3 regions of the Caballeronia sp. SBC1 genome follow, and region 2 is predicted to be linked to each of the others. Evidence: riboswitches for the same ligand, from Rfam matches in the RefSeq annotation. Region 2 holds a riboswitch; each other region holds the start of a gene.
The links. Region 2 has a riboswitch for cobalamin ahead of cobW (cobalamin biosynthesis protein CobW). Riboswitches for the same ligand answer to the same signal wherever they lie in the genome.
Positions count from the first base shown of each region.

Region 1 (10,757 bases), on a different replicon from region 2:
AAGCTGGCCAAGGAGACGGTCAGGCGCTTGATGATCGACGCGGGCTTATGGACGCCGCGCCGACAACGTCCACCCAAGATCCACCAGCCGAGGAACCGGCGTTCGTGCCTGGGCGAGCTGATCCAGATCGACGGCAGCGATCACCGCTGGTTCGAGGAGCGCGCGCCGGCGTGCACGTTGCTGGTGTTTATTGATGACGCCACCAGCCGGCTGATGACGCTGCACTTCACCGCGACCGAGTCGACCTTCAGTTATTTCGAAGCGACGCGACGCTATATCGAGCAGCATGGTAAGCCCATGGCGCTCTACAGCGATAAAGCCAGCGTATTCTCGGCTAATCACAAAAGCACCGCTGACAAGGGAATAACGCAGTTCGGCCGGGCCTTGTACGAACTCAATGTCGACACCTTTTGTGCCAACAGCAGCCAGGCCAAGGGGCGCGTGGAGCGCGCCAATCTGACCTTGCAGGATCGGCTCGTGAAGGAGTTGCGGCTGCGCGGAATCGACACGCAGGAGGCCGCGAATGCTTATGCGCCCCACTTCATCGCGGACTTTAACAACCGGTTTGGCAAGGCTCCGAAGAGCGACTACAACGCTCATAGACCACTGCGCGACGACGAGGACCTGGATTCGGTTTTAACGTCTCGCGCATCGCGCTGCGTGTCGGCCACACTGACCGTGCAATACGATCGGGTGCTCTACCTGCTCGATGATTCGCCCGTGACCCGAGCGCTGATTCATCACTATCTGGACGTATACGAGTACCCGGATGGTCGCATCGAGATCGTGGCCAATGGCACTGCCCTGACCTATCGCCAGTACGATCGGCTCTCGGATGTAGACCAAGGTGCTGAGATCGATAACAAGCGCCTTGGCCACATCCTCGCGCTGTCTCGGCAGGTGCAAACAGAGCGCGACAACCGGCGTATTGGAGCCGCGCCATCACGCACGAATAGCGGCGAAGAAGTCCGGTCGAAGATGCGCAAGAGCGGCACGCGTAAGCAGCGCGAACTCAAGCAAATTGACCTGAACGCGATGATCTTGCGAACCTCTGAAATACAGGCAGCCGCGGTGGGGAAACTGCCTTCTACAGAGATAATTCTCAACCCAAAACCGGACATTTCAATTTAGCCCAGAGGCGGACATCTGTATCTGGCCTCGACATGTGTTGTATGTATTTTGATAATTCAAAATAAGCGCTCACTGACTCAGCCGTAAACCACGGACCGTGGCCGTTCTGCGGCCCTTTGCCATGCGCAAGGCTTAATGACCTGATGCCATTCGCCTCAGCATGGCTTCGAATCCGTCCTTGATAAGGCTTACTGAATTATTTTTGTAAGAAAAATGTGCGTTATTCGAATGGACCAACATGCAAGCATTGACTTCGAACACGACGATCCGACCGCTCAAATCCAGCGCGCAATCGATGCCGAAGTAATCGAGGTCGATTTCCTGCTGGATAGCACGCAGCGCATCGAATTGCGGTGGGCCGAAGACGCTCCGCGGATCATCGAGGAAAGCTTTTTCCTCGTCCTGCATCCAGTGCTGATTGACCATATCCGTGTTGGCGTGATGGATCTTCCACTCGTCATGGATCGCAAGGTGATAAGGATAGATCTCGCCGTCGATGAACATGAATCGATACTTTCGAAAGTAACCATCGGCTGAGCGGTAATCGCAATACTCTGTCAGGTAAAAGTCAGCATCTGGAAACCGCGTGACGAAGGCATCGATCTCGTTTTCGTCATGAACCTTCTGAAAGTCATCGCCATTGTGCGTGCCGGCCAGCCGGATGAGCCAGGGCCGTGAGAACGATGCGAGCTTGGGGTCGCATTCAGATCCGCGCGCGCTCTTGCCGGAAACACGAAGTGTCTGCGGAACATGACAGCCCGCTATCGCGGTCAGCCGACGCGCGATCGAGTCCCGGCTGGTTCGCGCGATCTTGCCCGGATGATTGACCACGGGCTTGCCTATGAGGTCAACGAGTTTCGTGGCGGGCGCAAGCAGCGCGTGGCCTTGATCACCATCCGCGACGAGATTCACCACGACATCGGCGCTGTCGCGCAGCATGTCGATATCGTAGGCGACATCGGGGAGCAGATTGAGCACGTGAGTCTCGTACCCTACCCGCTCAACGAGATGTTCGAACGGCGTATTGCCCGCGCCCGGTGCGAACAGCATGAGGACGCGAAAGGCAGGCGGCGACTTGATCGCTTCGATGGTGACGAACGGTTTCAACGCGAGACCGCGGCGGTAATGCTCGTGCGCCTGCGGCTTCTGGCCAAGCGCCTGCTGCAAGTTGGCGACGAACTGCAAGGCGCTAGTGTCGTCGGGACTTTGCGCCAGTACGCGTTGGAAGTGATCCAGCGAGAGCTCCAGACGGTTCAAGCCGGCATAGGCCAGTCCGAGCTGGCCGTGAACGGAGACGTCCTCTTGCCATTCGTCCGGGCGTTCAGTCAGCAACGCGACTGCATCTTCGAACCTGCCCCCGCGGATCAGAACTTGCGCGAGGTTCTTGCGCACTCCCCTATGACCAGGGTCCATATGCAGCGCCTCACAATAGAGCGCTTCCGCCTCGTCGAGCCTGCCTGCGCAGTGGAGCGCGAATGCTTCATCGATCAAAGGAACTATCGACGTAGCCTGACCCGGCGTGTAGCGCGTCATGTAGCCTCGTGGCAGGGAAAGGCGCGAGCGGGAGCATCGAGCGCCTGGCGCAACGATAAGCATTTTAGCTGGTCAAGGTCCCTTTATAGTGCGATACACCCGAAATATGCGCGATCGCTGACGGGGCTCCCTTAAGAAAATCGAAAGGATCTTGTGGGTGGCGCAGTATCGGCCATGCGAGAGGTGTTCCCAAAGTTGCGGGCGCCAAGCTCTTTAGCGCGCTAATCTCTCGTATAAAGACGCTACATACTCACCAAGCTCCGGCATTGGCATGCTTGCCACGCGCGTAAAACCGAGCACCTCACAGGATTGCACGTCCCTCGCCTCGCGCCGGTACAGCTGCTCAAAATAACCGTTAGTTATCCTCGCGATGTGTATTCCTTCGCATCAGATAACTATCCATGATCCAGCCGTTTGCCTTGCGCGCTTCCGCCCGAATCCGTTCGATATCTCCAACCACATCCTTGAGTTTTCCGGACACCAGAATCTCATCCGGTGTGCCGACATAAGCACCCCAGTAAATATCGATGTCCAGGTCGGCGAAACGCTTGTAAGCACCCTCTGCATCCAGCATCACCACCACGCTGTCGACATTGCTTGGAAAACCCTCCGCTATTCGCCTTCCCGTTGTGATCTCGATCGATTCTCCAATGCGATTCAACGGTATCTTGTGCTGTGCCGCCAGGGCCTGAATGCTGCTTATGCCCGGGATCACTTCGTACTGCAGATTGTGTCCGCCTTTCTTGATGATCGAATCGACGATCCGAATGGTGCTGTCGTAAAGCGTCGGATCGCCCCATGTGAGGAACGCTCCGCATTCGCCATCGGACATCTGCTCGGAGATCAATCGTTCGAACACGACCTGCTTGTCGCCATTGAGATCCTCGACGCTTGCCCGATAATTGGCAGCGTCGCGTGATCGCTCGGGACTGGTTGCTTCAGCGAAGCGATAGTCATTGCCCTTGATGAAACGCCTGCAAATTTCCTTACGCAGCGCGATCAGCTTTTCCTTGGCACTGCCCTTGTCCATCACGAAGAAAACATCGACTTCGTTGAGCGCGTTGACCGCCTGAATCGTCATATATTCGGGGTTTCCGGCGCCAATGCCGATGATCAGAATTCGCTTCATAGGTGACTCACAAGGGTCGTGACGACAAGTAGTTAGAAAGTATAAGCGACCTTGCCGAACGCAGTCCGGCCCAACGTGTTGTAACCGTATGCAGTGACGTACTGCCGGTTAAAGAGGTTGGACAGATTGGCGGACACGGTGAGATGCGAATTGACCCTGTACGCAGCACGCAGGCCAACGGTTGTGTACGACGGCAGGTAGGTCGCGTTGAACTGGTCGTCGTAGGTCGATCCACCGTAAAGCAGCGAGACGCCCGTGCTCAGCGCGTGCAGGCGGAACTCGTCCCACATGTGATCGATGTTCAGGCTGACGGTCTGACGCGGACGGCGGTTGAGCCACGTCTGGTCGGTGACATCCTGGGGATTCAAAATACCGATCGCGAGACTGACCGGTGTCGAGTCGCCAAGCGTGCCCTTGTACGACAGGTCGATGCCCTGGATGCGCGCGCGACCTACGTTCACGGGAAGATAGGTCACCGTGTCGTAGGTGATGAGATCGTGCACGCGGGTGTCATAAACAGCGGCCGTAAAGGTGCCGAACGACGTGGCCGCATCGAGCGCGGCCTCGACCGTGTCGCTGCGCTCAGGCAGCAGGTTCGGGTTCGCGTAACCTGGGTAGTACAGGTCGTTAAAGGTCGGCAGGCGGAATGCGTTGCCATACGAAATGCGTGCCGTATAAACCGGGCTAATGGCATAAGCGATGGCGACATTGCCGGTATTTACCGACTGACCCTGGATGATCTCGTGACGCCCCGCCAGGAACACCGTCAACGCACCGAGTGTGACCGATTGATGGAGCGAGACTGCTGAATCGTTGCGTGTCGGCACGCCCGTGGGGATGTCGACGGGCAGGAAGGCTTGCTCGCGGGTGAAGTCGTAGGCGAGCTTGCTCTCGCCGGAAAGCGGCAGACTGAAGAGCGTGAGCCCGCGTTCGTGATGGGTCAGCGAGGTCGACGTACTGAAACGCGTCGAGTCGATCTCATCGGTCGGGATGTCCGGGTTGTTCGCATAGAGGAACTGGCGGTCCGTGGTATAGCCCACTGACTGGTCAAACTGCGTAAACGGCGTGAGGTCCAGATGAAACGCGATGCCTGTCGTCAACTGATGATCGAGTTGGCGGTCATCGCCGCCAGCATTGTCGTAGGACAGGTCGGACCGGTGATAAAGGGCGAATGTGGAGATCGACCAGTTGTCATGCGCATAGCCAAGACGCGCATCCACGTCCTGAGCATGGTACGGATTGCGGCCATCCTCGTGCCCGTAAGCCCACGGCTGGGTCGCATCAATTCCAGCGGTGTTGTAGTCGTGCAAGCCCAGGGAATAGGTCAGTCCAGCCAATGCCGCGAGCGGACCAGTGGACGAAATACTGCCTGAAGTGCGGATCTGTGTATCGAACGTTTTGTTCGAACCGCCGCCTGTTGAAATCGTGGTCTGGTTGGGCTGATTTGCCGCACGGTTCGTGAAGAGTTGCACGACGCCACCCACTGCGTCCGCGCCGAACGAGGCGGCCGCCGGTCCCGAGATAACTTCAACGCGGTCAAAGGCGGAGGTCGGAAGGTCGGCCCACTCAGCTTGACCCGTAGTCGCTGAACCCACTCGGATACCGTCTATGAAGACGGCGACCTGACTTCCCGTTGAACCACGGATGCTGACGGAGGCAGAAGTTCCTGGGCCACCGTTTTGCGAAATGGTAACGCCGGGCAGCGTTGCGAGGGCTTGCGTGATGCTCGGGTCAACGGGCGACAGGCGGTCGAGATCCGCGCGGGTAAGGACCTGGGTTGAGGCGTAGCGTTGATCGAACGATTGCGGCAGGTGCTGCGTGTCACCGGTGACGAGAATATTCGGCAGCGTGGCGGTGGACGGAAGCTGCTCCGGCTGCGGCAACGACGAGTCGTCAGCGGCCTGTGCAACCTGCCATACCGACACCGTGAGCGCAGACGTGAGGATGAAATGCCGAAACTTCATACGGGGAAAACCTTGTTATTGAAGATTGGATAATTGGATAGCGTGCAGCGAACGCGGGCGTAGCGCGTCGATTTCGGATACCGGCGGTGACGAAACCCGTGCCCCTTTGGACGCCTTACCGCCCTGCGCGTCATGCGATAGACGAGCGCAACCCGCGAACACACGCCGCGGCCAAGCCACCTTTAAGTTGCAGTGAATTCTCTCGCACAGCAGATACGCCCCTGCCTCGGGTGTTGGTCTTGGCAAACGGCGGACGTCTCACCCCTCGCCTGCGCAATCGATCATGCCGCAGGCGGGCAGCCAAATGCACTTACGTGGGGTCTTGTACACCGACGCGACTCAAGCTGGCAAATCGAGGAGATGCCGCTCTGGCTGTCAGCCAGGATCGCGGGCAGTATCGGTCATCGGTCATGTGGATGTCTCCCGGGGAGTGCGCGCCCCAAAGTCAGAAAAGAGGTATACGACGCCAAGGTCTGACTTCCGGTATGTGCTGAAACCGGTCACAGTGGCGCGACCGTGCTGGATTTGCACCAGCTTCCACGAGTCGTATGCGCGCATTTTACTTCCGAATCCCGCCTGACACTATCAAGTCCGGGATATTGAATAACTGATGGTGCGCGTGCCCCCGGTATCACGAGATCCGTGCACGCTGATTATCGATGCCCCCAAGCGACTTATCTTTCGCTATCCTTACGTTTTCATGCGTTCGCGCTGAAGCGTCGAGGGCGAGCGGAATCACTAGCTCCTGCCCCGCGCCAGAAGGCATGCAGATCTTGAAGGCTCCTTAGTGGACCAGGATCGTACTGTCGGGTGACCAGCTCAACGTCACTCGCGAGCCGACCGGAATCAGGTCTTCGCCGGAGTTTTGCACATGGACCTTGAGCCGCTGCCCGCACCAATCAAGCATATAGGTTGTATTCACACCGGCAAAGACGTGATGGGCAACCTGCGCCGTCAGCCGGTTATGCGCGCTCGGCGCGGCCTCGCCCGTTGCTCGCTGAAGCGCGATCTTCTCCGGACGAACCGCGCACTTCGTCTGATTCGATACAGCGGAGCGTGATCCGAAACGAATCAGGCTGCCGTCGTTGATGCGCATGCCGCCCGTCTCCAGTCGTCCGTTGAGGATGTTGGCATCGCCGAGAAACGTGGCAGCGAACTCGCTGGCCGGATGATCGTAAAGCTCGCGTGCTGTCGCCTCCTGGATCAATTTTCCATCGCGCAGGATACCTACACGATCACTCAACGTAAGCGCTTCTTCCTGGTCGTGCGTGACGAATACGGTCGTGATCGCGACATCACGCTGGATGCGGCGCAATTCGACCTGCATGTCCACACGCAAAGATTTGTCCAGCGCGCTCAGCGGCTCGTCGAGTAGCAACACGCGGGGGCGCGTCACAATAGCGCGCGCCAACGCGACGCGCTGGCGCTGGCCACCCGACAATTGATTGATCCGCCGCCCGTGCAGGCTGCCGAGTTGCACGAGGTCCAGCACCTCACCCACCCGCCGCTTGATCTCGCTCTTGTCCACATGCCGCACGGACAGCCCGAAAGCGACGTTGTCGGCCACATTCATATTCGGGAACAGTGCATAGTTCTGGAACACCATGCCGATCTCCCGCCGCTCCACGGGCAAGCGTTCGACCGGCTGATCGTCGATGCGGATCTGCCCGCTATCCGGGAACACAAAGCCGGCAATCATGCGCAGGAGCGTCGTTTTACCGCTGCCGGACGGTCCGAGCAAACCATAGAGTCCGCCCTCCGCGAAACGGATGGAAACGTCGTCCAGTGCACGCGACTCGCCGTATTGCTTGGATACCTTGATTACGTTGACTTCGGCCATTATTGCTCTCCACCAAATCGATACAGCCGTGACACGATCAACATCGTGCCCATCGACACGACAATGATGATGGTTGAAATTGCGTTGATCTCAGGTGTGAAACCCTTGCGAATCGCGCTATAGATTTCGACTGGCAGCGTGGTCTCGCCCGGGTTGGACAGGAAGTACGACACCACGAACTGGTCGAACGACACGGCGAATGCGAACAAGGCACCCGCCACCACGCCAGGTGCAATAGCAGGCAAGGTCACGCGCCACGTGATCTGCCAGCCGCTCGCGCCAAGCGAACGGGCGGCCAGTTCCAGCTCAGGAGAGAACGTGCGCAAGCGCGCGCCGACCACGATAATCACGTAGGGCAACGCGAGCGCCACGTGACCGAGCAGGATGGCGTGCAAGCCGCGTCCAATGCCGATCGCAAAGAAGAAGATCAGCATCGCGGTGCCCGTGATCAGCCACGGGATCGCCATCGGCGGGAACAGCATGGCTTGCAGGAAACGCTTGCCCGCGAAGTCGTATCGAAAGAATGCCAGCGACGCCATCACGCCGAGAACAGTGGACAACAACGTGGTCCACAGCGCGATCTCGATGCTCCTGAACGCCGCCGCCTTCAGCACGCCGTCCTCGGCGAGCGCCTGATACCAGTGCGTGGTGAAATGAAACGGCAACTCATAAAGCGGCGACGCGTTAGCCGACATCAACGCCATGACCAGGATCGGAAGATATAGAAATCCGATCACGGCCACGACGTACCCGTAGCCGATAGCGCCAAGCGCTGCACCCACGCTCCACGTCCTGCGACGCGGGGTATGCGGCCCGTTGGCGACAGCCGGCGAGTCCAGCTCGATTGATCCGATGGTGTTGTCCTGCTTCATTTGTCTTTCCTCCGCGCGAGCTGCATGCCGGCGAACAGGATTGCCAGCACGAGGGCCAGCAGCGTGAACGACAATGCAGCGCCAAGCGGCCAGTTGAATACGGCAACGAACTGGTCCTCGATAACCGTTCCAATGAACGTGCCCTTGCGCCCTCCGAGCAACCTTGGCTCCATGAACACTCCCACTACTGGCACGAAGGTCAACACGGCCCCGGCCAGCATGCCCGGCATGGCGAGCGGCAGGATCAGCCGGCTCAGGATAGTCAGGCGTCCCGCGCCCATTGAGCGAGCGGCTTCGACCAGGGAGTCGTCAATAGCCTGCAAGCTCAAGTAAGCGGTCAGCACCGAATACGGCAGGTAGGAATGCACCAGTCCAATCACGATTGCCGGATAGGAGAACATCAGGTCGGTGTTGACTGTCCACGGCCACAGATGATTGAGCACCCAGTCCACCAATCCGCCACTGCGCAGCACCATGTTCCAGGAGAATATGCGCACCAGTCCGTTGCTCCAGAACGGCAGGATGATCAGCAGGAACAGCGCTTCTCGAGCACGTCCGCGTATTACCTTCGCGAGCATGTAGGCGCATGGAAAACCGAGCACCGTGCAGATCAACGTGACCTGCGCGCTGAGTCCAAGCGAACGCACCATCAGCTTCCGGTACAGCGGTTCATCGAAGAACGTCAGGTAGTTCTGGAACGTCAGCGACCAGCTGCCGCCGCTCGTCGGCACGTCGGACATGAAGCTGTAGAACAGCATGACCGACAATGGCAGGAACACCGCAAGCAGGAGCCACAGGTAGGCAGGTCCGGCCAGCGTCATGGCGCGAACCAGCGGTCGGCCTTGCGGCGAACTGAGGGCAAATTTCATGGCACTTCCTTGAACGTCGTCAGTCGGCCTGGGCCTTGATTTCCTGCCACAACTGCAGGTAAGCCTTGCGCTTGTCGTCGGTGATCGGCTCCTGAAACTGGATCCGCGATTGCACCGCCGGGTTAGCTAGCACCGCACGGTTGAACGCATTGGCCGGCAACGCGGCAACCGCCTTGACGTTCGCCGAGACTGGTGCGCCAACGCGCGAATCCCACTGCGTGTAGAAACCAGGATCGATCATGTAATTGATAAAGGCTTTTGCGCCTGCGACGTTATGCGCACCCTTGGGAATCGACAGGGAATCCAGCCAGCCGATCGCGCCTTCCTTCGGGATCACGAAGGTGACCGGCAAGTTGAACTTGTTGCGGGCGCGTGCGGCAGATCCGCTCCAATACGTAGAGATGTAAAACACCCCCGACGCCACATACTGGTTCCAGTCGTTCTCTGAACCCCAGAACGTTTTCAGTTGACCGGTCAGCGCCTTGAGCTTCTCTTTGACCGCGTCGAGATTCTTGATGTCGTTGATGCTCTGGCCCGTTGCGAGCGCTGCGAACTGGACTGCTTCGATAGCGTCGTCGCGCATGCCGACGTGGCCCTTGTACGCCGGGTCCCACAGCGCCTGGATGGTGTCCGGAACAGGATGGACCTTGGAGTCGTTGACAGCAAACGACGTCACTCCCCACGCCCATGGAATGCCGTAGCTCTGGCCACCAATTTCGAGCAAATGTGAATGGCGCATCTTAGGGTTCAGATCGGCGACGTTCGACATCCCGGTCACATCAATGGGCTGAAGCAAGTTTTGTTCGCGTGCTTGCTGGTTGAACGCGCTGTTGACCATCACCACGTCGTACGCGCCCGGATTGGTACGCAGCTTGGTGAGCATTTCCTGCTCGGAATTGAAGAAATCGTTGACCACGTGATACCCGGTCTTCGCTTCGAACTCCTTGAGCGCCCAGGGCTCATCCGTGCCATACCCCTTCCAGTTCAGCACGTGTACATCTTCGGCGTGCGCGGCGAAAGAAGCCAGGGCGGCCGTTGCCATTACCATTGCGCACGTCAACGCCCGTCTCAATACTTTATTCAATGCCATTTCATGGACTCCCGACAATCAAGTTGAACTCAAGCAGCACAGGCTGCAGCAGTAACTAGTAAATACACCTTAGTAAATAAATAGGAGCCAGACTTTTCAAGCCTGGTACCTCCTAGCGCATTAGCAACGGCCGCCTGAACACCACACGTATGCGCGAACGAGCTCGTCGCGCCGGGCGGTCAATGCATCTGTCTTTGCTCGGCCGCCTCAAGCATTTTCAAAATTCCAGGTGCAATCCGAAATAGGCGGGGTCAAGCAAACTGACCACGTATTCGACCGGCTTTCCATGCTTGTCACGCGTGAGCCGACGGGTGCGCAGGAACGACATG
Region 1 is NZ_CP049156.1:1,958,092-1,968,848, forward strand. Features, by position in the region: gene SBC1_RS08650 (ISNCY family transposase) at 1-1,131, shown strand, start outside; gene SBC1_RS08655 (tetratricopeptide repeat protein) at 1,264-2,664, opposite strand; gene cobF (precorrin-6A synthase (deacetylating)) at 3,020-3,793, opposite strand; gene SBC1_RS08665 (TonB-dependent receptor domain-containing protein) at 3,826-5,757, opposite strand; adenosylcobalamin (AdoCbl) riboswitch at 6,171-6,323, opposite strand; gene SBC1_RS08670 (ABC transporter ATP-binding protein) at 6,542-7,597, opposite strand; gene SBC1_RS08675 (ABC transporter permease) at 7,597-8,469, opposite strand; gene SBC1_RS08680 (ABC transporter permease) at 8,466-9,338, opposite strand; gene SBC1_RS08685 (PotD/PotF family extracellular solute-binding protein) at 9,358-10,428, opposite strand; gene SBC1_RS08690 (GntR family transcriptional regulator) at 10,646-10,757, opposite strand, start outside.
Region 1: another riboswitch for cobalamin. It lies ahead of SBC1_RS08665 (TonB-dependent receptor domain-containing protein); the one in region 2 lies ahead of cobW (cobalamin biosynthesis protein CobW).

Region 2 (10,757 bases):
GACCAGCGCAACCTCTGCACGCTCGCGGTACGCCCGGTCGAACAATGCCACGACCAGTCCTTTAGCCAGCGCAAGCCGTTTCCCGCCAAGCATGGAACCAGAACAATCGAGCACGAAGCAATGCAACGCGCTGCTGTCGCCCTGCTCGCGATGAAATCTCAGATGAGTTTCATCCAGAGGCTGATTGCGTTTTTCCAGCAGCGTTCGCAACCAGTCGATGCGCGTGCCCGGTTCGCCCCCGCGCGATCGCGTTCTACCTGATGCGGAGGGTTCTAGCCATCGAAGGCGGCCGGGATCGGCCTCTGGATCCAGCCTTCGATGGCTCAGGATTTTTTTGCGGCAAGCGGCCTGACGTTCTTGACTGCTGTGATGTCGACGGGTTCGGGAGGTATGTAGCCGAAGCTGGCTTCGTCCGTGTCTTTCCCGCCCTCTTGCGGGCGGGAGTCGGCAGCGCCCTGATCGCCAGGCGCACTGCCTTGCTTGCGCCGATGCAGCAACACTGACTCCGCTACGCGTTCAACGTGTTCCACGTTCACCGCTGAAGCTTCTTCAAATGCCGCCAGCGCGCGCGCCGCGCGTAGCATGACGAGATCGGCGCGCACGCCGTCCACGTGCGCCTCGATGCATAACTCGCTGACACTCGCGTGAACTGCATCGTCGAGTTCGAGGGTCGGAAGGATTAGCCTGGCTTGGTGAAGCCTTAGCGCCAAGGCTTCTTGTTGACCGGCAAATTGCGAGCGGAAAGCCTCAGGATTCCTATCGAACGCGAGACGCGCCTTGACGATCTCCCGACGTTTTTCAGCATCGAAGCAATTCTGCAATTCCACGGCCAGACCGAAGCGATCCAGCAATTGCAGCCTGAGTTCGCCCTCCTCCGGATTCATGGTCCCAATCAGCACGAAGCGCGTCTCATGCCGATGCGAAATGCCGTCCCGTTCGATTACGTTCGTTCCACTCGCCGCTACATCGAGTAACTGATCCACGAGTTGATTGGGCAACAGATTGACTTCATCGACGTACAACACCCCCTGATGCGCCTTCGCGAGCAAGCCCGGCGAAAAACGCACGCTGCCGTCGCGCAATACAGCTTCAATGTCCAGCGAACCGATCAACTGTTCTTCACTTGCCCCCAGCGGCAAGGTCACAAACTGGCCTTCGGGTAGTAGTTCAGCAAGCGCGCGCGCAGTCGTGGATTTCGCGGTGCCACGCGGACCGCTGACCAGCACGCCGCCCAGTGCAGGATCGATGGCCGCCAATAAAAGCGCTTGCTGCAAGGGTTCCTGTGCGACCAATGCGGCAAACGGGAAGATGAATTCGTTCACGTTCGTTGCCCTTCAAGTTGCTGTTCGGCGTCCAGCAGATGGCCTTCGATCTGATCCTGATACGCACCCGGACTTTGCCATAGGCCACGCTGCATTGCTTCAATCAAACGCTCGCAAATTGAATGCAGGGCGTGCGGATTATGCCGTTGCATGAACTCACGCGTGTCTGCGTCGTTCACATAGGCATCGGCGACCAGTGCGTACTGATGATCCGATACGACCCTTGCGGTGGCGTCGTAACCGAACAGATAGTCTACTGTTGCCGCGAGTTCCGACGCGCCCTTGTAACCATGCCGCTTCACGCCGTCGATCCATTTCGGATTGACCACGCGCGAGCGGATCACGCGGGAGATTTCTTCCTGCAATGTCCGGATGCGCGGCGCGGCGGGATTGCTGTGATCAGGGTTATACGCATGCGGCTGGGTACCGGAAAGATGCCGCACGGCCGCAACCATGCCGCCCTGGAACTGGTGATAGTCGTTCGAATCCAGCAGGTCGTGCTCGCGGTTGTCCTGGTTCTGCACCACCACGTCAATGGTCGACAAACGCGCGCCGAAGGTGTCGCGAGCCTCCACGCCATCACCCTTCTGCGAGTAAGCATACCCGCCTGAGCTTTGGAAACCGCGCGCGAGATCGGCGTCGTTTTGCCATTGCTTCGCGTCGATCATTTCCTGCAAGCCGGCGCCGTATGCGCCCGGCTTCGTGCTGAACACGCGCCATCCCGCACGCAGGCGCGCTTCCTTCTCGTCAAGGCCGCGCGCCATGTGTTCGTCGCGTTCACGCATGATGCGCGCACGGATCGGATTGAGGTCTTCGGCTTCGTCGTCAAGTTCGGCCACGGCTTGCACGGCGGCATCGAAGAGATGCATCAGGTTGGCGAACGCGTCGCGGAAAAATCCAGACACACGCAGCGTCACGTCAATGCGCGGACGATTGAAAATGGTGATAGGCAGGACTTCGAAATCAGTCACGCGATTGCTGCCCGCCGCCCACTTCGGCCGCACGCCGATCAGCGCCATGGCTTGGGCAATATCGTCACCGCCGGTGCGCATGGTGGCCGTGCCCCACACGGACAAACCAATCGCGCGCGGATAGTCGCCGTGCTCCTGAAGGTGCCGCTCAATCAGCAGGTTGGCTGACTTCAGGCCAAGCGTCCACGCTGCACGCGTTGGCACGGCGCGGGTATCGACGGAGTAGAAATTGCGGCCAGTAGGTAGGACGTCCGGCCTTCCACGCGATGGCGATCCACTTGGGCCCGGCGGCACAAACCGTCCGTCGAGACCGCGTTGAAGCTGCTTCAGCTCTTGCGGTCCGCACGCGTCGAGCCGTGCGAGCAAGTCGCCGTTCAGGCGTGTCAGTACCTGCGATGTATTTGGCCCCGTCGCGTCGGATGGCCGCTCAAGCAACGACGTTGCGAGCAACTCGAGACGCTCGCGGGTGTCGCCATGATGACGCCACGGCGCATCAATCACAGTTTCGAGTTCTGCAGGGCGGGGACCTGTCCACGGCGCGCTCCAGTCAGCATCGAGGGGATCGAATGCCTCGCCCAGGTTCAAGTCGCGGGCCAACGCAGTAAGCACGCTCGCGTTCGCGCCTTGTGCATCGCCGATTGGATAACGGCCCAGTGCAAGCAAGGTATCGCGGCGTTGCACGCCTTGCGGCGACGCGCCGAACACATGCAGGCCATCGCGGATCTGCGCCTCTTTGAGCTCGCATAAATACGCGTCGGCGCGTGTCAGTAATGCGTCTTCGGTATCGGAATCGCGAGGTTTATCCAGTCCGAGTTCCTCATGCAGCCGATGTTCCACAATGCTCGCCAGAATCGTCTTGCGCAGGAGTTTCGCGCGGCGTGGATCGACCATCAGCGCTTCATAATATTCGTCGACCTGACGCTCAAGGTCCTGCAACGGACCGTAGTTTTCAGCGCGCGTGAGCGGCGGCATCAAATGGTCGATGATGACCGCCTGCGCCCGCCGTTTCGCCTGGCTGCCCTCTCCTGGATCGTTGACAATGAACGGGTACAGATGCGGCATGGCGCCCAGCGTCAGGTCAGGCCAGCACGACGCGCTTAATGCAACGCTCTTGCCCGGCAGCCATTCGAGGTTGCCGTGCTTGCCGACGTGAACGATCGCATCCACGTTGAATCGCAGCCGCAGCCAGAAATAGAACGCGAGATACGCGTGCGGCGGCACAAGTTCAGCGTCGTGATAACTCGCGTAGTCGCCGCGCTCACGCGAGCGCGCCGGCTGGATGCCGATGAACACATGCCCGCAGCGCCAGCCCGCGATCATGAAGCGGCCACGACGGATCGTGGGATCGTTTTCGGGCGGACCCCAGCGTGCATTCAACTCCTGCTGGACGTTGTCCGGCAGCTTGGAAAAAGCGTCGAGGTAGTCGTCAAGCGCCAGGCTTTGTAACGCAGGACGCAGGTCGCGGACCACAGGATCATTCGTCACGCCCAAGGTCAGGGCCTGCATCAACGCGTCACCATCGGCGGGAATTTCATCTACCCGATACCCTTCCTTAGCGAGCATTGCAAGGATATTGATAACGGACGCCGGGGTATCAAGACCCACGCCATTGCCAATGCGGCCCTCGCTCAATGGATAGTTCGCGAGCACGAGCGCGATGCGTTTGTCTGCGTTAGCGAGTTGCCGTAAGCGACACCAGCGTTGGCTCAACTCGGCCACGAAATGCACCCGTTCAAGATCGGGCTGATAACGCACGACGTCGACTTGCGTGATCTCGCATCGATACGCAAGTCCCTTGAAGCTGATCGCGCGCGTGATGATGCGGCCATCCACTTCGGGCAGAGCGACATGCATGGCGACATCGCGCGAATTCAACCCGTGATTGTCCTTGAGCCAGTCTTCGCGATTTCCTCCACTGAGGATGACTTGCAGCACTGGCGCGTCGCCCGCGAGTTCGAAAGGCACGGGGTCGTCTATGACGCCCGCGGCGAATGAGGTCGTGTTCAGCACCAGCGACGCGCCATGATCCGCGCAGAGCTGCTGCACGACTTCGCGACTCAAGGGGTCTTTGAGCGACGCCATCGCTATTGGCAGCGGGTTGAGTCCATGCGCTTCCAGAGCCTCGATCAAAGCATCGAACACATCGGTATTGCCGGACTGCAAATGGGCTCGATAAAACAACACGGCAACGACGGGCGCACCCTGAACCCAGCGGTTTTTCCAATCGTCAACGGTCGCAATCAGCCGCGCCGGATGATAGATTGCCACTGCCGGCAACGGGCTCGGCGCATGCGCTTTACGCCCATACCCCAACGCCCTGAACGCGATGCAACGAAGAAACTCTTCGGCATTTTTCGCGCCGCCCTCACGCAGATAACGCCAGAGCTGATCGCATAACGCTGGCTCGGCCGTACTCTTCGCAACGAGGTTTGGATCTTCCTGCAGATCGCCGGAGAACATCACGAGCATCTGGTTATTGCGGCGCGCGAGCGTGGTGATGCTCTCGATTCCGTAAGGCCAGTACGCTTCACCGCCAAGGTGATCAATAACGATCACGCGTGCGTGCTTCAGCACGTCGTCGACGTAAAAATCCACCGATGCCGGTTGCCGCAAGAACGCCTGATTGGCGAGCCGCAGCGCGGGAAAATCCGCTTCCAGATGCGGCACGACACTGGCTAGAAGCGAGAGCGTGGTGTCGGCAGAGCTGAGCACGACGATCGGCGCAGGCGTCTGATCAATACGCATGACGCCGGCTGCGTCGTCGACAAAACCGCCGGGCGTCGTGCGTAGCAGATGCATGGATCAGGCCTGCACGGGCGCGTTGGCGAGCGCGGCGACAAGCGCTTGTTGCAAACGCGGCTGATCGAGATCCTCACCAATCAGCACGAACCGGCTGGTCTCGCTAGCCGCTTCGGCAGCGGTCCAGCGGCGGTCGAAATAGGTATCGAAACGCTGACCTACACCTTGCACGACAAGCCGCATGGGCGTGCCCGGCAACGCCGCAAAACCCTTCACGCGATAGATCGTGTTGGTATCGACCAGTGAGCGCAATGCGGCGACCACGGCCTCGCGCGACTCGACCCGCGCTTCCACCACGACTGAATCGAAATCGTCGTGATGATGATCCGCGTGGCCTTCGTCGTCGGCAGAGCCATGATGATCGACACGCAGATGAATAGTCGTTTCCGACGCCGCCTCGAGACCGAGCAGCGCATGCAGATCAAGCTGACCCATTTGCGCCGGCACGATCTTGACGCCGGCTGGGATCTCGCCGCGAATCAACGTTTCCACCGCGCGTTGCTGCGTTTCATCGATCAAATCGGTCTTGTTGAGAATCACCAGATCCGCTGAAGCGAGCTGATCTTCGAACAACTCATGCAGCGGCGATTCGTGATCGAGGTTCGGATCGGCGCGGCGTTGTGCGTCGACAGCTTGCGGATTCGCCGCGAACTGGCCACTTGCCGCAGCGGGGCCGTCGACCACGGTCACCACAGCGTCCACGGTGAACGCATTCTTGATGGACGGCCAGTTGAAAGCCTGCACGAGCGGCTTGGGCAATGCGAGGCCGGAGGTCTCGATCAGCACGTGATCGATCTGATCACGCCGCTCGACGAGTTGCTCCATCACCGGATAAAACTCTTCCTGCACGGTGCAGCAGAGACAGCCGTTCGACAGCTCATACAGATTCGGTTGATCGGTGACGCTTTCATCCTCGCAACCGATATTGCATCCCTTCAGGATTTCGCCGTCGATACCCAGTTCGCCGAACTCGTTCACGATCACGGCGATCCGCAGCCCTTTCGCGTTTTGCAGGATGTGCCGCATCAATGTGGTCTTGCCGCTGCCGAGGAAACCCGTTACGACCGTGACCGGGATTTTGCGCATTTGCATCCGTTGCTCCGTAGTATCGATTGGCTGCTTGCTACCAGAATGCGTCGCCCTTGGCTTACTCACGCGAGCAAAAAATCCGCTCGCAAGCGTCGCGGCGGGTGCGCAATGCGGGATGGCAATCCGGAAAAGCATGGTGAAAAGTGTCGACCGTCTGCCGCATCCCCGCGACATCGTCCGCTTCAGGTGTTGACTCGTTCCGGCCGGTATCCGGGCTGGCGAAAATGCCGCTTCACCTTCCCGCATGAGATTGCCATGCAGTGGTTTTTCGAAGCCGGCTTTACCGTGCGAAGTGGCGTGAATCAGGGTGAAACCACATTGCGCGATTTTCGCTTACCGTTGCGGGGGCAGCGCAGGTTGGCACGCCAGAGTTCAGGCAGCGCTCCCTGCTTCCCGTTTAACTGCGCGCAGCAGAGACCGCGCGCGAGCACCAGAAAACTACCGCGAAGTCTAGGCTGATGGGGGACTAGCGTCAAGGTTTGGGCGGAGTGCGCGAGGGGGTTTAAGCCCCGCCTCCTGACGTGATATCTCGCCGGCGCGAACGCAACAAACCTGCACTTCCGCCCATGTCCAGCCCGTAAAAGCCCAGCGCAACCAACACCCGCTGTGCTATCTTTGGCCCGCGTCTGGTGCTCACGCGCGCTTTTCCCGCGCGCGTAGTTAAACGGGAAACAGGATGCACACGCGCGTATTCTCAAGGCTCAAGGCTTACGCTTCGGGCCTCTCGCGCCGTGTCGACAAGACCTGTGCTGTCCCCGCAACGGTACGCGACCCGCGCTAGTTTCGACTGACTTTCGTTCGTGACTTTCATTCGGACCGAGCGCCCATTTCCTCCACAGCCACTGCTCCGACGAGCGGGAAGGCGAGCGAAATGCGGTCGCCAAGCCCGGATACCGGCCAGTCGCCGAGTGGCGCGCTTTGGCTCTAAAAGCGCGTCGAACGCCACATCCGCGAGGGACGGATGAAGGACGTAATGCTTATATCGTCTTACATGAATCCATTTTTGCAACGCCTGCGCCTACCCTCGCGCCGACCGTTCTGTTCGCTATCCAGCGTGATTCCAGGTCGCGCGTATGAGGCGCAATCATGAGCACATGGGTCATCGGCATAGGCTGCCGGCGCGGGGTAAGCGTCGAACAGATTCATGCCGCCGTGTCCGCGGCGCTGGGAACACGGCCGCTGGCAAGCACTCGAGCGCTGGCATCGATCGATAGCAAGAAAGACGAAACCGCATTGCTTGAATTCGCCGCTCGCCACGGTTTGCCCCTGCAATTTTTCTCGAAGCAACGCATCGCGCAGGTGGAAACTAATGTGTCGGAACGGGTTCAGGCGCTGCTTGGCATCGACGGCGTCTGCGAACCCTGTGCGCTACTGGCGTCGCGCAACGGGCGAATAATAGTGCCGAAAAGAGTGACCGATGGCGTAACCGTTGCTATAGCTGAAGACGACCTTAGGTAACAAATCAGGCACCCGACTGACAACGAGAGAACATGATGAAAACGGACGAAGAATCGCATCTGCGCATGACGCAGCGACGCAAGGAAGGTCACGAGAAAAAGCAGGCCACCGCCGTGCGCGAGAAGGGCCTCTTGATCGTCAATACGGGCACGGGAAAGGGTAAGACCACTGCGGCGTTCGGCATGGCCGTACGCGTGCTCGGACACGGCATGCGGCTCGGCGTGGTGCAGTTCATCAAGGGTGCGCTGCATACGTCCGAACGCGATTTCCTCGGCGCAATTTCGACCTGCGATTTCATCACCATGGGCGACGGCTATACGTGGGACACGCAGAATCGTGATGCCGATATCGCGACGGCTCGCAAAGGCTGGGACGCCGCGCGCAAGATGATTGAAAGCGGCGAGTATCAGATGGTCGTGCTCGACGAGCTGTGCACGGTGCTCAAGTACGAGTACCTGCCGCTTGACGAAGTGCTCGCGGTGCTCACCGCGCGGCCCGAGATGCTTCATGTGGTCGTGACGGGCCGCCATGCACCCGAGGCGCTAATCGAAGCGGCCGATCTCGTGACGGAAATGCGGTCCGTCAAGCATCCGTATCGCGAGCAAGGCGTGAAGGCGCAACGCGGCGTCGAGTTCTGACGTGCGCGCCTGCCCCGCTTTATTCATCAGCGCGCCCGCGTCGAACCAGGGTAAAACCACCGTCACCGCCGGGCTCGCGCGCTATCACGCACGTCTTGGCCTCCGAGTGCGGGTCTTCAAGACCGGCCCCGATTTTCTCGATCCGATGATCCTGGAACGCGCGTCCGGCGCGCCGGTGTATTCGCTGCATTTGTGGATGGTCGGCGAAAGCGGCTGCCGCGCGCTGCTCGCACAAGCGGCGCAAGAAGCTGACTTGATCCTGATCGAAGGCGTGATGGGTCTTTTCGACGGCACGCCCAGCAGCGCCGATCTCGCCACCACGTTCGGCGTGCCGGTGCTCGCCGTGATTGGCGCGCACGGTATGGCGCAGACCTTCGGTGCAATGGCGTTCGGTCTCGCGCGCTATCGGGCGGATCTGCCCTTCCATGGTGTGCTCGCCAATCGCGTGGCGTCTGCACGGCATGCGCAAATGCTGCGCGAAGCCATTCCCGAAGGCATCCGATATTGCGGGCATCTGTCAAGCACCGACGACATCACGCTACCCGGACGGCATCTGGGTCTCACGCAAGCAGCGGAGGTAGCCGACATCGATGCGCGGCTGGATCGCGCAGCGGATGCCATCGGCGAAACGACGTTGCGCGAGTTGCCGCCCGCGATCATGTTTGATCACGAAGCCCTCGACCCGCCGCCGCGTTTGCTGGAGGGCATGCGCATAGCCATTGCTCGCGATGCCGCGTTTTCGTTCATCTACCCGGCGAATCTCGATCTGCTGGAAGCGATGGGCGCAACGCTCGCGTTTTTTTCACCCCTCGCCGATGAACCCGTTCCCGCGCATGCCGACGCGCTTTATCTGCCGGGCGGTTATCCGGAACTGCACGCCGCCCAGCTTGCAGCAAACGCAGTGAGTGCCACCTCGATCCGCGCGCATGTTGAAGCGGGCAAAGCGATAGTCGCGGAATGCGGAGGCATGCTGTATCTGCTCGATTCACTGACGGATATCGAAGGCGTGCAGCATTCAATGCTCGCCCTTTTGCCCGGACACGCGAAGATGCAGAAACGCCTGGCCCGGCTCGCCATGCAGCGCGTTGAAAGCCGCCACGGCACCCACACCGGCCACACCTTCCACTACTCGTCCATGACGACCGGCATGTCGCCGGTGCTCACCGCGACGCACGCCACCACGGGCGTGGAAGGCGAAGCGATCTATCGTCATGGCCCGATCACCGCTACCTACATGCACACATACTGGCCGAAGAATCCGGCGGCGACAGCCGCGCTCTTTCGCGGCGAAACGCTATGACAACAACGCCTACGGAATTGCCGATGGAAATGGAAGTACCCATGGAAGTCCCGCTCGAACTCACGTTCACTATCGAGCGAGCCAAACAGCTTCAACCTGTGGGCTCGCCGTGCACGGACGTATGCCGGCTCGACAAGACCACGGGGCATTGCGAAGGCTGCTTCAGGAGCCGCGAAGAAATCAAGGCATGGAAAACGATGGCCGACGCCGACAAGCTCGCGCTGTTCAATAACCTGCTTGCACGCAAGGCTGCGCTATGAAAAAGGGGCGGCCTGCAAGCCGCCCCTCCAAGGATTCACACTAACTAAACGCTCAGGCCGAAGCAATCCGCCGCGAGGGCGCCCTTTCCAATTCACGTTGCGCGAGCACGCCGAAGAGCAAACCGAGCGTGGCCCAGATCACCGCCTGGATACCGATTGCCGCCACGCGAAAATTCCATAGCAGTGTCGCTGAGAACAGCTTCGGCACTTCGTCAATCGGCGGCAGCGCAAGATACGCCAGTGCCATCAGCACGATGTACACGGCAACCGAGATCAGCACCGCGTTCCAATCGCCGTGGCGTGCCTTCAGGCGACGCTGCAGCCGTACAGCAAACACGGCCACGATCAGCGAGATAGCGACCATGCCGAAAAACAGCGCGGTGCGTGCGCCGATAGTGTCCGGATTGCCCACGGATGGCGGATTAGGCGGGTACTTGAGGAACGGCACGATCGCAACGGCCACGAAGCCGAACAGACCGAGCAACGCTGATGTCCCGCGTGCGCGCAAAGCACCAAGACGCGCGTACGACAATGCGAACACTAGCGAGAACAGGCCGCCCAACGCCGTCCCGAACACGCAGACACCGGTCAGCAAACCCAGTCCCGCTTGTGTCGCACGACTGACGAGTTCAACGTCGTCCGCTGGGTCGTGCTGATGCCCAGCCGCGGCTTCCGCTTGGCTCTGCAGCTTATCCTGCTGCGTTTCGAACGCAATCGCGCGATCGACTGACGGCTCACCAAAGGTTTTAGCAACGCAAAAGCCCAGTAGGCCCGCAACGAGTCCCGCGATCATGCCGCGTATCAAAAGGTTTCGGATCATGGTCGGTCTCAGTGGCAAGGAAAGCCGAGCAGATGCCGACCGTCGTGGACAAACTCGTGGATAACCATGCTCTGGAAGATCGATGTCGCGCCCTGTTCGG
Region 2 is NZ_CP049158.1:1,126,316-1,137,072, forward strand. Features, by position in the region: gene SBC1_RS31890 (VWA domain-containing protein) at 1-210, opposite strand, end outside; gene SBC1_RS31895 (ATP-binding protein) at 324-1,322, opposite strand; gene cobN (cobaltochelatase subunit CobN) at 1,319-5,092, opposite strand; gene cobW (cobalamin biosynthesis protein CobW) at 5,096-6,184, opposite strand; cobalamin riboswitch at 6,365-6,631, opposite strand; cobalamin riboswitch at 6,792-7,098, shown strand; gene SBC1_RS31910 (cobalamin biosynthesis protein) at 7,268-7,639, shown strand; gene cobO (cob(I)yrinic acid a,c-diamide adenosyltransferase) at 7,675-8,277, shown strand; gene SBC1_RS31920 (cobyrinate a,c-diamide synthase) at 8,279-9,577, shown strand; gene SBC1_RS31925 (DUF1289 domain-containing protein) at 9,574-9,837, shown strand; gene SBC1_RS31930 (CbtA family protein) at 9,890-10,657, opposite strand; gene SBC1_RS31935 (CbtB-domain containing protein) at 10,666-10,757, opposite strand, start outside.

Region 3 (10,757 bases), on a different replicon from region 2:
GAGCCGCCGTTCGTCCCCGCGCGTTCACAACCCGGCGGTCAAGGCGGCGGTTGCGAAAATCGATGCAGCGCTTGGCCGTCGCTCAAGCGCTTACCTGCAACGTGCCACGAAGCAGTCGGCCTTGTTGAGGCTGCCGGCGTACCCTACAACGACTATCGGCTCGTTCCCGCAGACCGCCGAGATTCGTCAGGCTCGCAGCCAGTTCAAAACCGGCGAACTGGACGACGCCGGCTACAGGGCCGTCATGCACCGCGAGATCACGCGTAGCGTGCGTGAACAGGAAGCGTTGGGGCTGGACGTACTCGTACACGGCGAAGCCGAGCGCAACGACATGGTCGAGTACTTCGGTGAACAGCTCGACGGCTACGCGTTCAGCCAGTTTGGCTGGGTGCAGTCCTACGGTTCGCGCTGCGTGAAGCCGCCTATCCTCTTCGGCGATATCAGCCGCCCGAAGGCGATGACTGTGGAGTGGATCAAGTACGCTCAATCGCAGACCGCCAAGCCTATGAAAGGCATGCTGACCGGCCCGGTCACCATCCTGAACTGGTCGTTCGTTCGCGACGACCAGCCGCGTTCGGTGTCGTGCCATCAGTTGGCGCTGGCTATTCGCGAAGAAGTGCTGGATCTGGAAAAAGCCGGTGTGCGTGTGATTCAGATCGACGAGGCAGCGCTGCGTGAAGGGTTGCCGTTGCGCAATTCGCAGTGGAACGAATACCTGCAGTGGGCGGTTGAATCGTTCCGCATCACGGCGAACGGCGTGCAGGACGAAACGCAGATTCACACGCATATGTGCTATTCGGAGTTCAACGACATCATTGCGTCGATCGCTGACATGGACGCCGACGTGATCACGATCGAGACATCGCGTTCGGACATGGAGTTGCTGGATGCCTTCGACAACTTCAACTACCCGAACGAGATTGGACCGGGCGTGTACGACATTCACTCGCCGAATATCCCGAGCCAGGAGCACATTGTGCGTTTGATGCGCAAAGCGGCTGAGCGTATTCCGGCAGACCGGTTGTGGGTCAATCCGGATTGCGGCTTGAAGACGCGTGCGTGGGATGAGGTGATCCCCGCGCTCAAGAACATGGTCGCCGCGGCAAAGACGTTGCGCGCGAGCGTGTGATCTCAAGCGAGTTTTGATCGTGTCCAAGCGATAGCACCACGTAGAAACATGAACGTGAAAGACGGCCGCCTTCGGGCGGCCGTCTTGCGTGCTACGCCGACGGCCAGCTCGGCTCGCGACTGGTGCGAGCCTGCCCAATCTCTGATCGTTCAGCGCCACTATAGGGCGTTATAAAGCTGCAGGGCACGCTGCCAATTTTCCTTGCAAGCCTCTCGGAAGCTAATCGACAAAGACCTCCCTGCCACTGGCACAACTCTTGTGTATGAATTTAGGAGCTTGTACACAAGAGGAAATACCAGATGCTCGATTGGAGCGAGGTGCCAGCACCTGCGAGTATTCGCGAAGGCGGTTTGCCCTTCGGCACTGCGTTTATCGGCGACGCATGGCAGGAGTGCGGTTGAAAAAGCACATGGTGGATACGAAGACGCCCGCGGGTCCGGCGAAAAGTGCCAGCAATCTCGCGGCACAAATCTATACGCGACTGAAGGCAGATATTTTCGATTTCCGGCTGCTGCCGGGCGACAAATTCAGCGAAGGCGACATTGCCACACGCATGCAGGTGAGCCGGACACCGGTTCGCCAGGCGCTGTTTTGGCTGCAGCATGAAGGATACGTTGACGTGTACTTTAAAAGCGGCTGGCAGGTCCGCGCTTTCGATTTCAAATACTTCGAGGACCTGTATGAAGTGCGGGTCATGATGGAGACCTCTGCCATTGCCCGGATCGTCGCTCTCGATGCAATGGACAGGCTCGATACGTTACGCGAGACATGGTGCATATCGGCCGAGCGCTACCTCACTGACTCGACAGTCGTGGCAGCGCTCGATGAAGCCTTTCACATCCGCATTGTCGCGGCGGTAGGCAACGAGGAGATGGCGCGCATTCACCAGGACGTGACGGAGCGCATACGGATCATCCGGCGCCTGGATTTTACGAAGGCACCCCGTATTGACGCCACATACCGGGAGCATGCTGCAATCCTTTCGGCGATCTTCGCAAAGGACGTCTCCGGTGCACAGGAGATGATCCGTGGGCACATCGCGGAAAGGCAGGCCGAAGTGAAGCGCATCACGCATCACATGCTCCATTCCGCGCGCGAGCGTTACGCCAGTCAGGATGATTCGTAGCCCGCCTCCGAAAGCGTGCAGACCGCACCAGTTTTGAGCGCGTACGCACCGCGGCTAATCAATCGACATGCCTGTGATTGACTGTGGAACACCCGGGAAGCCTTTACTACAAAGGCTTTAAAGTCCTTGGCCCAGAATTTGCAAAAGGAATTTCGTCTTGTATCCAAGACTAAATCCAACTTACATTCTGGTTAAGGACGGGCAATGAAAAAGCGCGAGTTCCTGAAGGTCGCATCGGCAGCGGGGGTTGCAGGCGTAGTTGGCAAGATCCCTTCGGCTTTCGCTCAAAGCGACAAAGGCCCCATCAAAGTGGGCGTATTGCACTCCCTGTCCGGCACGATGGCGATCTCGGAAACATCGCTCAAGGACACGGCGCTGATGACCATTGCGCAGATCAATGCGAGCGGTGGCGTGCTTGGTCGTCAACTTGAACCGGTCGTGGTCGACCCCGCCTCCAACTGGCCGCTCTTCGCCGAGAAGGCGCGTCAACTGATCTCGCAAGACAAGGTCGCGGTGACCTTTGGCTGCTGGACATCGGTGTCGCGTAAATCGGTGTTGCCGGTGTTCGAGGAACTCAACGGCCTGCTGTTCTACCCGGTGCAGTACGAAGGCGAAGAAATGTCGCGCAACGTGTTCTACACGGGCGCAGCACCTAACCAGCAAGCCATCCCCGCCACCGAATACCTGATGAGCAAGGAAGGCGGCGGCGCCAAGCGCTTCTTCCTGCTGGGCACCGACTACGTGTATCCGCGCACGACCAACAAGATCCTGCGCGCGTTCCTGCACTCGAAGGGCGTGAAGGACGACGACATTCAGGAGGTCTACACACCGTTCGGCCACGCGGACTATCAGACCATCGTGGCTAACATCAAGACGTTCTCGCAAGGGGGCAAGACCTGCGTGATCTCGACGGTGAACGGGGACTCGAACGTGCCGTTCTACAAAGAACTCGGCAATCAAGGGCTCAAGGCCACCGACGTGCCGGTGGTCGCGTTCTCGGTGGGCGAAGAGGAACTGCGCGGTATCGATACAAAACCGCTGGTCGGCAATCTTGCCGCATGGAACTACTTCATGTCGCTGAAGAACCCGGAGAACACGAAGTTCAAGGCCATGTTTGCCGACTGGGTCAAGAAGAACAACCTGCCGGGCGGCGACAAGCGCGTGACGAACGACCCGATGGAAGCGACCTTTGTCGGCATCCATATGTGGAAGCAGGCGGCGGAGAAAGCAAAGAGCGTCGATGTCGACAAGATTCGCGTGGCCATGGTCGGCCAGAAGTTTGCGGCGCCTTCGGGCTTTACGCTTGAGATGGATGGGAACCACCATCTGCACAAGCCGGTGATGATTGGTGAGGTACGCGGCGACGGCCAATTCAATGTCGTGTGGCGCACGAAGACCGCGATCCGCGCGCAACCGTGGAGCCCGTACATTTCGGGCAACGAAGGCAAGCCGGATGTGGTGAGTTCGATTCCGGATTTTCTGCGCCGCCGCCGCGTGGCTTAAGCCTGCGTTTGAGCTTGGGTAAGTAACAACGTTGAAGTCCGAACTGCCGCGCTCGAAGCACAAGAACAAGAGCGGCGGTTCGTATGAGTCCGGGCGGCATGCAGCATATCGCGCAACACGCCGCCCCGCACTCCGCTCTACCTGACAGGCCATTCATGACTGATTCGATTCTTCGCTTCGCTCGCCGTGGCCTCTGCGCGATGCTGATTGCGTGCATGCCGCTGGCCGCATTTGCGGCTCTTACGGCTGACGATCTCGCGCCGCTTGCGGCCGACGACTTCGACGCCAAATCCGCCGCCATCGATAAGCTGATCGCCAACGCGGATGCTCCTTCAATCGCCGTGTTGAACGCGCTCTCCGATGGCTCGTTGGTCGCCACCGACGCCGGCAAGGTTCTGATCCAGACCGACGACGGCAACAAGGACCCGCTCACCAACAAGGTCGTGGAAGCGCCGGATGCGCAACCGGTCACGCTGAACAATCTGTTGCGCTCGAAGGTATCGGGTGCGTTATCGGGCTTGCAGCTGGCATCGCCCGATATTGCTACGCGCCGCGCGGCCGTTGATGAATTGCTGAAGAACTCGGATCCGTCGATCAAGCCATTAGTCGATAAAGCCCGCGCCAAGGAGACCGATCCGACGCTGAAAAAGCGCCTCGACACGCTCTGGGCCACCACCGCTTTACACGATACCGACGCCAACAAACGCCTTGAAGCCGTGCAACTCGTCGCCGCGCGTCACGACCTGGATATGAACGAACTGCTGCGCCCGATCGTCGTGAAGAACGCTGACGGTACCTTCGCCGAACCTGATGCCCGCGTGCGCGCAGCAGCACAAGCAGGTATCGAAGAACTGGATTCCATTCAGCGGCGCGGTGAGATTGTTGGCACGATCTTCGCGGGTCTGTCGCTGGGCAGCGTGCTGTTGCTCGCCGCGTTGGGCCTCGCGATCACGTATGGCTTGATCGGTGTGATCAACATGGCGCACGGCGAGTTTCTGATGATTGGCGCATATGCTACGTATGTGGTCCAGAACCTCGTCCAGCACTACGCACCGGGTGCATTCAACTGGTATCCGCTGTTCGCCGTGCCTGTGTCGTTTGCCGCCGCGGCTTTGGTGGGTATCGTGCTCGAACGGCTCGTGTTGAAACATCTCTACGGCCGTCCACTCGAAACGCTGCTGACCACGTTCGGCATCAGCCTGATCCTGATTCAAGCGACGCGCACGATCTTCGGCGCGCAGAACGTGCAGGTGACGAATCCATCGTGGATGAGCGGTGGCGTCTCCGTCATGCAGAACCTGATTCTCCCCTACAACCGTTTGACCATTCTTGGCTTCTCGCTGGTCGTCGTGTTGCTCGCGTGGGTCGTGCTCACCAAGACGCGCCTCGGCCTGTTCGTGCGTGCCGTCACGCAGAACCGCCGGATGGCTGCGTGTGTCGGCGTGAAGACCGCGCGCGTGGATTCGTATGCGTTTGCGTTCGGTGCGGGTATCGCAGGACTGGGCGGTTGTGCGCTTTCGCAGATCGGCAATATTGGGCCGGACCTGGGGCAGAGCTACATCATCGATTCATTCATGACGGTCGTGCTCGGCGGCGTCGGGCAACTGGCGGGAACGGTGATCGGCGGCTTTGGGCTTGGGCTTGTCAGCAAGACGATCGAACCCTTCTGGGGGGCGGTACTCGCGAAGATCGCGGTGCTCGTGCTGATTGTATTGTTCATCCAGAAACGTCCTCAGGGCATGTTTGCCCTGAAGGGCCGCAGCGCAGAGGTTTGAGATGAATACACCAAACGTCTCCGCGAATCTCGACGTCGTGCCAAAACCCGATGAGCAAGCCAGACGCGAAGGGTTTGCGCTGGGCCTGCCGCCGCGTGCGGCGCTCCTTCCCCGCAACGGCTGGATTGCGTTGATCGCGTTCATCATCGCCATGGGTATATGCGTGCCGGTCGCAGCGCTCGTGCTGCCGGAGTCGAGCACGTTCCACCTGAGCGCCTATTCGATGACGCTCGTCGGCAAGCTCATGTGCTACGCGATCGGCGCGCTGGCGCTCGATCTTGTGTGGGGCTATTGCGGCATCCTGAGCCTCGGCCATGCGCTGTTCTTTGCGCTTGGAGGCTACGCGATGGGCATGTACCTGATGCGTTCGATTGGCCGTGAGGGCAACTATCAAAGCGACTTGCCCGACTTCATGGTGTTCCTCGACTGGCACAAGCTGCCTTGGTACTGGCAAGGCACCGAACACCTCTGGTATGCGCTGTTGCTGGTGATTGTTGTGCCCGGCGTGCTTGCCTGGGTGTTCGGCTTCTTCACGTTCCGCTCGCGTGTAAAAGGCGTGTATCTGTCGATCATTACCCAAGCGATGACCTTCGCCGCGATGCTGCTCTTCTATCGCAACGAAACGGGCTTTGGCGGCAACAACGGCTTTACCGATTTCAAGCGTATCGCGGGCTATCCGATCACAGCGGCAAGTACGCGGACCGTGTTGTTTCTCATGACGCTCGGCGTGCTGATCCTGGCGTTTATCGCGGCGCGTGCCATTGTGACTTCGAAGCTTGGGCGGGTGGTGACAGGCGTGCGCGATGGCGAAGCGCGGTTGATGTTCCTCGGCTATAGCCCGCTCGCATACAAGCTTTTTATCTGGACCGTGTCAGCCATTCTGTGTGGCATTGCAGGCGCGTTATACGTGCCGCAAGTGGGCATCATCAACCCGAACGAGATGTCTCCGGGCAACTCCATCGAGATGGCGATCTGGGTGGCCGTGGGCGGACGGGGAACCTTGATCGGGCCGATCATCGGCGCGTTTGCGGTGAATGGTGCGAAGAGTTTTTTTACGGCGAACTTCCCTGAATACTGGCTGTTCTTCCTGGGCCTGATCTTTACGCTCGTGCCCTTGCTGCTGCCGAACGGAATCATGGGCCTTATCGATATCGCGCTGCGCAAGAAGAAAGCAGGAGGACATTCACATTGACTGCCTTATCGATCCCATTAGCTAACGCGTACAACGCATTGATCGTGGACCTGCCGCCACTGCCTGAAATCAACGAACGTAATCAAAACGGCATCACGGGTCTGGGCCACGTGCTGGAACCGGGCGAGATCGATGTCTCGCACGGCACTATCCTGTATCTCGAAGACGTGACCGTCAGCTTCGATGGTTTCCGCGCGCTGAACAAGCTGACGCTGTCCATTGAGGTGGGCGAACTGCGCTGCGTGATCGGACCCAACGGCGCGGGTAAGACCACCATGATGGACGTGATTACCGGCAAGACACGACCCGATTCCGGCAAGGTTTTTCTGGGCCAGACCTTTGACCTGACGCGCATGTCGGAGCCGGTGATTGCGCGCACGGGCATTGGACGCAAGTTCCAGAAGCCGACCGTGTTCGAGAACCATCCGGTGTGGGAAAACCTCGAACTCGCGATGAAAACCGACAAGGGGTGGCTGGCGTCGCTCAGGTCAAAGCTGGATCGGGAAGCACAAGCGAGGATTGAAGAGACGCTGGAACTGATCCATCTTGAAGCCGATGCCACGCGTTCTGCCGGTGAGCTGTCGCACGGGCAGAAGCAGCGGCTGGAGATTGGCATGTTGCTGATGCAGCAACCAGCGCTTCTGTTACTCGATGAACCCGCCGCCGGCATGACGGACCATGAAACCATGCAGCTCGCGGAATTGCTCAACAAGCTGCGCGGCACCTGTTCGATGATGGTCGTCGAGCACGACATGGAATTCGTCGCAGCGCTCTCGGGTGATACGGGACGCGTGACGGTGATGGCCGAAGGCAGCGTGCTTGCACACGGCACGCTCGACGAAGTGAAGCGCAACGAGAAAGTGATCGAGTCGTACCTCGGCCGTTGATTGGGCCACCACGGGAAATTAGAAATGCTCGAAGTCGATTCACTCAACCAGTTCTACGGCGGCAGCCACATCCTGCGCGATGTGAAGATGACCGTGCCCGATGGAAAACTCACGGTATTGCTTGGCCGCAATGGCGTGGGCAAGACCACGTTGCTACGCTGCCTGATGGGCGTGGTGCCCACAAAAAGCGGCACGATCTCCTGGCGTGGTGCGAAGATTTCTTCGATGCCCACCTATAAGCGCGTATCGAGCGGCCTGGCTTACGTACCGCAAGGACGGGATATCTTCGGCCGGCTCACGGTTGAAGAAAACTTGCTGGTGGGCGCGGCGAGCCGTAAAGCGCCATCGAAGGTACCAGACCGGATCTATGAACTGTTCCCGGTGCTCAAGGAGATGAAAAGCAGACGCGGCGGCGATCTGTCGGGCGGCCAGCAACAGCAGCTCGCGATCGGCCGGGCGCTGATGAGCGAACCACAACTGCTGATCCTCGATGAACCGACTGAAGGCATCCAGCCCTCCATCATTCAGGATATCGGGCGCACGTTGCGGCAACTCGTTGATGAAATGGGCATGACAGTGCTGCTCGTCGAACAGTACTACGACTTCGCTCGCGAGCTTGCCGACCGCTACTGGGTGATGAGCCGCGGTGAGATTGTCGCGGGCGGTGAGGGCGCGGACATGGAGGCGCATGGCGTGCGGGAGTTGATCGCGGTTTAAGTCTGACGAGCGAGTAGTAAATAGCGCGCGTGAACTGATCGACATTGCAACAGGCGCGGTATATAACGTGCAGCGTACTACCTCGTTAAGGGAAAGTGAGAAGCCGGTGAGAACCCGGCACGGTCGCGCCACTGTATTTGGTTTGTAAGCGTTTAGATTGTCGAACGTTTCGAACCAAGAGTCAGACCTCCTTCCTCGACTTTTTCAACTCCAAGCGGGACGCGACTTCCCGAGGGCTGCTCAGATGATTTCTCAACTCGTACAAATTTTTAACGACTCAGGCACTAAGGTGCGGGGCAAGCTTTTCGGCATTTATGGGGTATTGATTGCGATCAATGTCCTTGCGTGGGTTTGGGCTCTGGTGGCATTCCGCCACCATCCGGTACTTCTCGGAACTGCAATGCTGGCCTACGGATTCGGGCTGCGTCATGCGGTGGATGCCGACCACATTGCCGCTATCGACAATGTCACGCGCAAGCTCATGCAGGAGAAGAAACGCCCCGTTGCAGTGGGCTTCTTCTTTTCTCTCGGGCACTCGACCGTGGTCGTGCTCGCCTCTGCCGGGGTGGCTCTTGCAACGTCGGCCATGCAGGGACGGTTCGACCGTTACAAGGAAATCGGCGGAATTGTCGGCACGTTGGTGTCGGCGTTATTCCTGTTCGCGATTGCCCTGATGAACCTGATTATCCTGAGGTCGATCTATAAGGCGTGGCGCAACGTCAGGAGCGGCGGTGCTTATGTCGATGACGATTTCGATCTGCTTCTGGCCGATCGCGGATTTCTGGCTCGCATCTTTCGCCCGTTGTTTCGCATGATCACGCGAAGCTGGCAAATGTACCCGCTAGGTTTCCTGTTCGGTCTGGGATTCGATACGGCGACTGAAATTGGTTTGCTTGGCATAGCGGCAACCCAGGCGTCGCAAGGGCTTTCTCCCTGGGCGATCATGGTGTTCCCGGTCCTGTTCAGTGCCGGCATGTCCCTGATAGATACGCTGGACGGTCACCTGATGCTCGGCGCTTACGGATGGGCTTACCTGAAGCCGATCCGGAAAATCTACTACAACATGACCATCACACTGGTGTCCGTCATCGTGGCCGTCGTGATTGGCGGCATAGAAGCGCTTGGGCTGCTCGCAGATCAGTTGAAACTGCAAGGTCCAGTGTGGGATGCCATAGGTACCTTGAACGATAATTTCGGCACGCTGGGCTTTGTGATTATTGGCATTTTCGCCGTTAGCTGGATCGTGTCGGTCCTGATCTATCGTGCAAAACGCTTCGACGAGCTGGAAGTCAGCCGCTAGGACCGCGTTGATCCAGGGCACTCGTCAGTGCCTGAATTTGCTCGCTGCTAAGCGACGATGTATCGATCGCGTCAGCGTGGGAAAAAATCATCTGTCCATAAGCATCGGCGAGCACGCGCGCTTCCCGGCAGAGTGCCGCATCCTGACCGGCCGGCTTCAGTTCTCGCCAATAGTTGATTGCGCGCTCGACGTCGAGAATAGTGAATACGCTCATAGGTCTGCCCTGCAGCTTCGGGTGAATGGACGGGTAACGCCGGTACGCGCACGTTGCACCCACATGAACAAAACTAATAGAAAGATGAAAACATGTCGCTTGTCGAATGACACGCCGGCATTCAGACTGTGGGCCACTCGGTTAAGGACGCATTATGGCTCGCACTCATCTTCATGGTTTTCCGCGCATCGGCGCTCATCGGGAACTCAAGTTCGCGCAAGAGGCGTTCTGGCGCGGGGAGTGCGACGATGCTCATTTGCGTAGCGTCGCAGAGGCGTTGCGTGCGCGCCATTGGGAGTTGCAACGATCGGCGAAGCTGGATTTCGTAGCGGTCGGCGACTTCGCCTATTACGACCAGATGCTGAACCTTACCGCGCTGTTGGGCGCGTTGCCGGAGCGGTTCGAATTCGAACCGTCGGCGCTTTCGCTTGCGCAATATTACGAGCTGGCGCGGGGCAACAAGACGCAACCCGCCATGGAGATGACCAAGTGGTTCGACACCAACTACCACTACCTTGTGCCGGAGTTGGGGCCGGGCACAACATTCAACGGTGGCGTCGACTGGTTCTTCGACGAAATCGACGAAGCGTTAGCACTGGATCATTCTGTCAAGCCGGTTCTCATTGGCCCGATCACGTACCTGTGGCTATCCAAGAGCCACATTCCCGGCTTTGACCGGCTTTCGCTTCTGCCGAAGCTCGTGATTCGCTATATGCGCATTCTCGACAAGTTGAAGCAACGCGGGATTGAATGGATTCAACTGGACGAACCGGCACTGTGCCTTGACCTGGATGACGAATGGCTCGAGGCCTTTTACGCGGCCTACGATGTGCTTGGCGAGTCAGGCAGCAAGATCATGCTGGGCACATATTTCGACACAGCCGCTCATCACGCACCGCTTGTCGCGAAACTGC
Region 3 is NZ_CP049157.1:1,299,978-1,310,734, forward strand. Features, by position in the region: gene metE (5-methyltetrahydropteroyltriglutamate--homocysteine S-methyltransferase) at 1-1,129, shown strand, start outside; gene SBC1_RS23855 (GntR family transcriptional regulator) at 1,539-2,255, shown strand; gene urtA (urea ABC transporter substrate-binding protein) at 2,460-3,758, shown strand; gene urtB (urea ABC transporter permease subunit UrtB) at 3,914-5,533, shown strand; gene urtC (urea ABC transporter permease subunit UrtC) at 5,535-6,725, shown strand; gene urtD (urea ABC transporter ATP-binding protein UrtD) at 6,785-7,612, shown strand; gene urtE (urea ABC transporter ATP-binding subunit UrtE) at 7,637-8,329, shown strand; cobalamin riboswitch at 8,389-8,538, shown strand; gene SBC1_RS23885 (HoxN/HupN/NixA family nickel/cobalt transporter) at 8,574-9,629, shown strand; gene SBC1_RS23890 (DUF3717 domain-containing protein) at 9,619-9,843, opposite strand; gene metE (5-methyltetrahydropteroyltriglutamate--homocysteine S-methyltransferase) at 9,998-10,757, shown strand, end outside.
Region 3: another riboswitch for cobalamin. It lies ahead of SBC1_RS23885 (HoxN/HupN/NixA family nickel/cobalt transporter); the one in region 2 lies ahead of cobW (cobalamin biosynthesis protein CobW).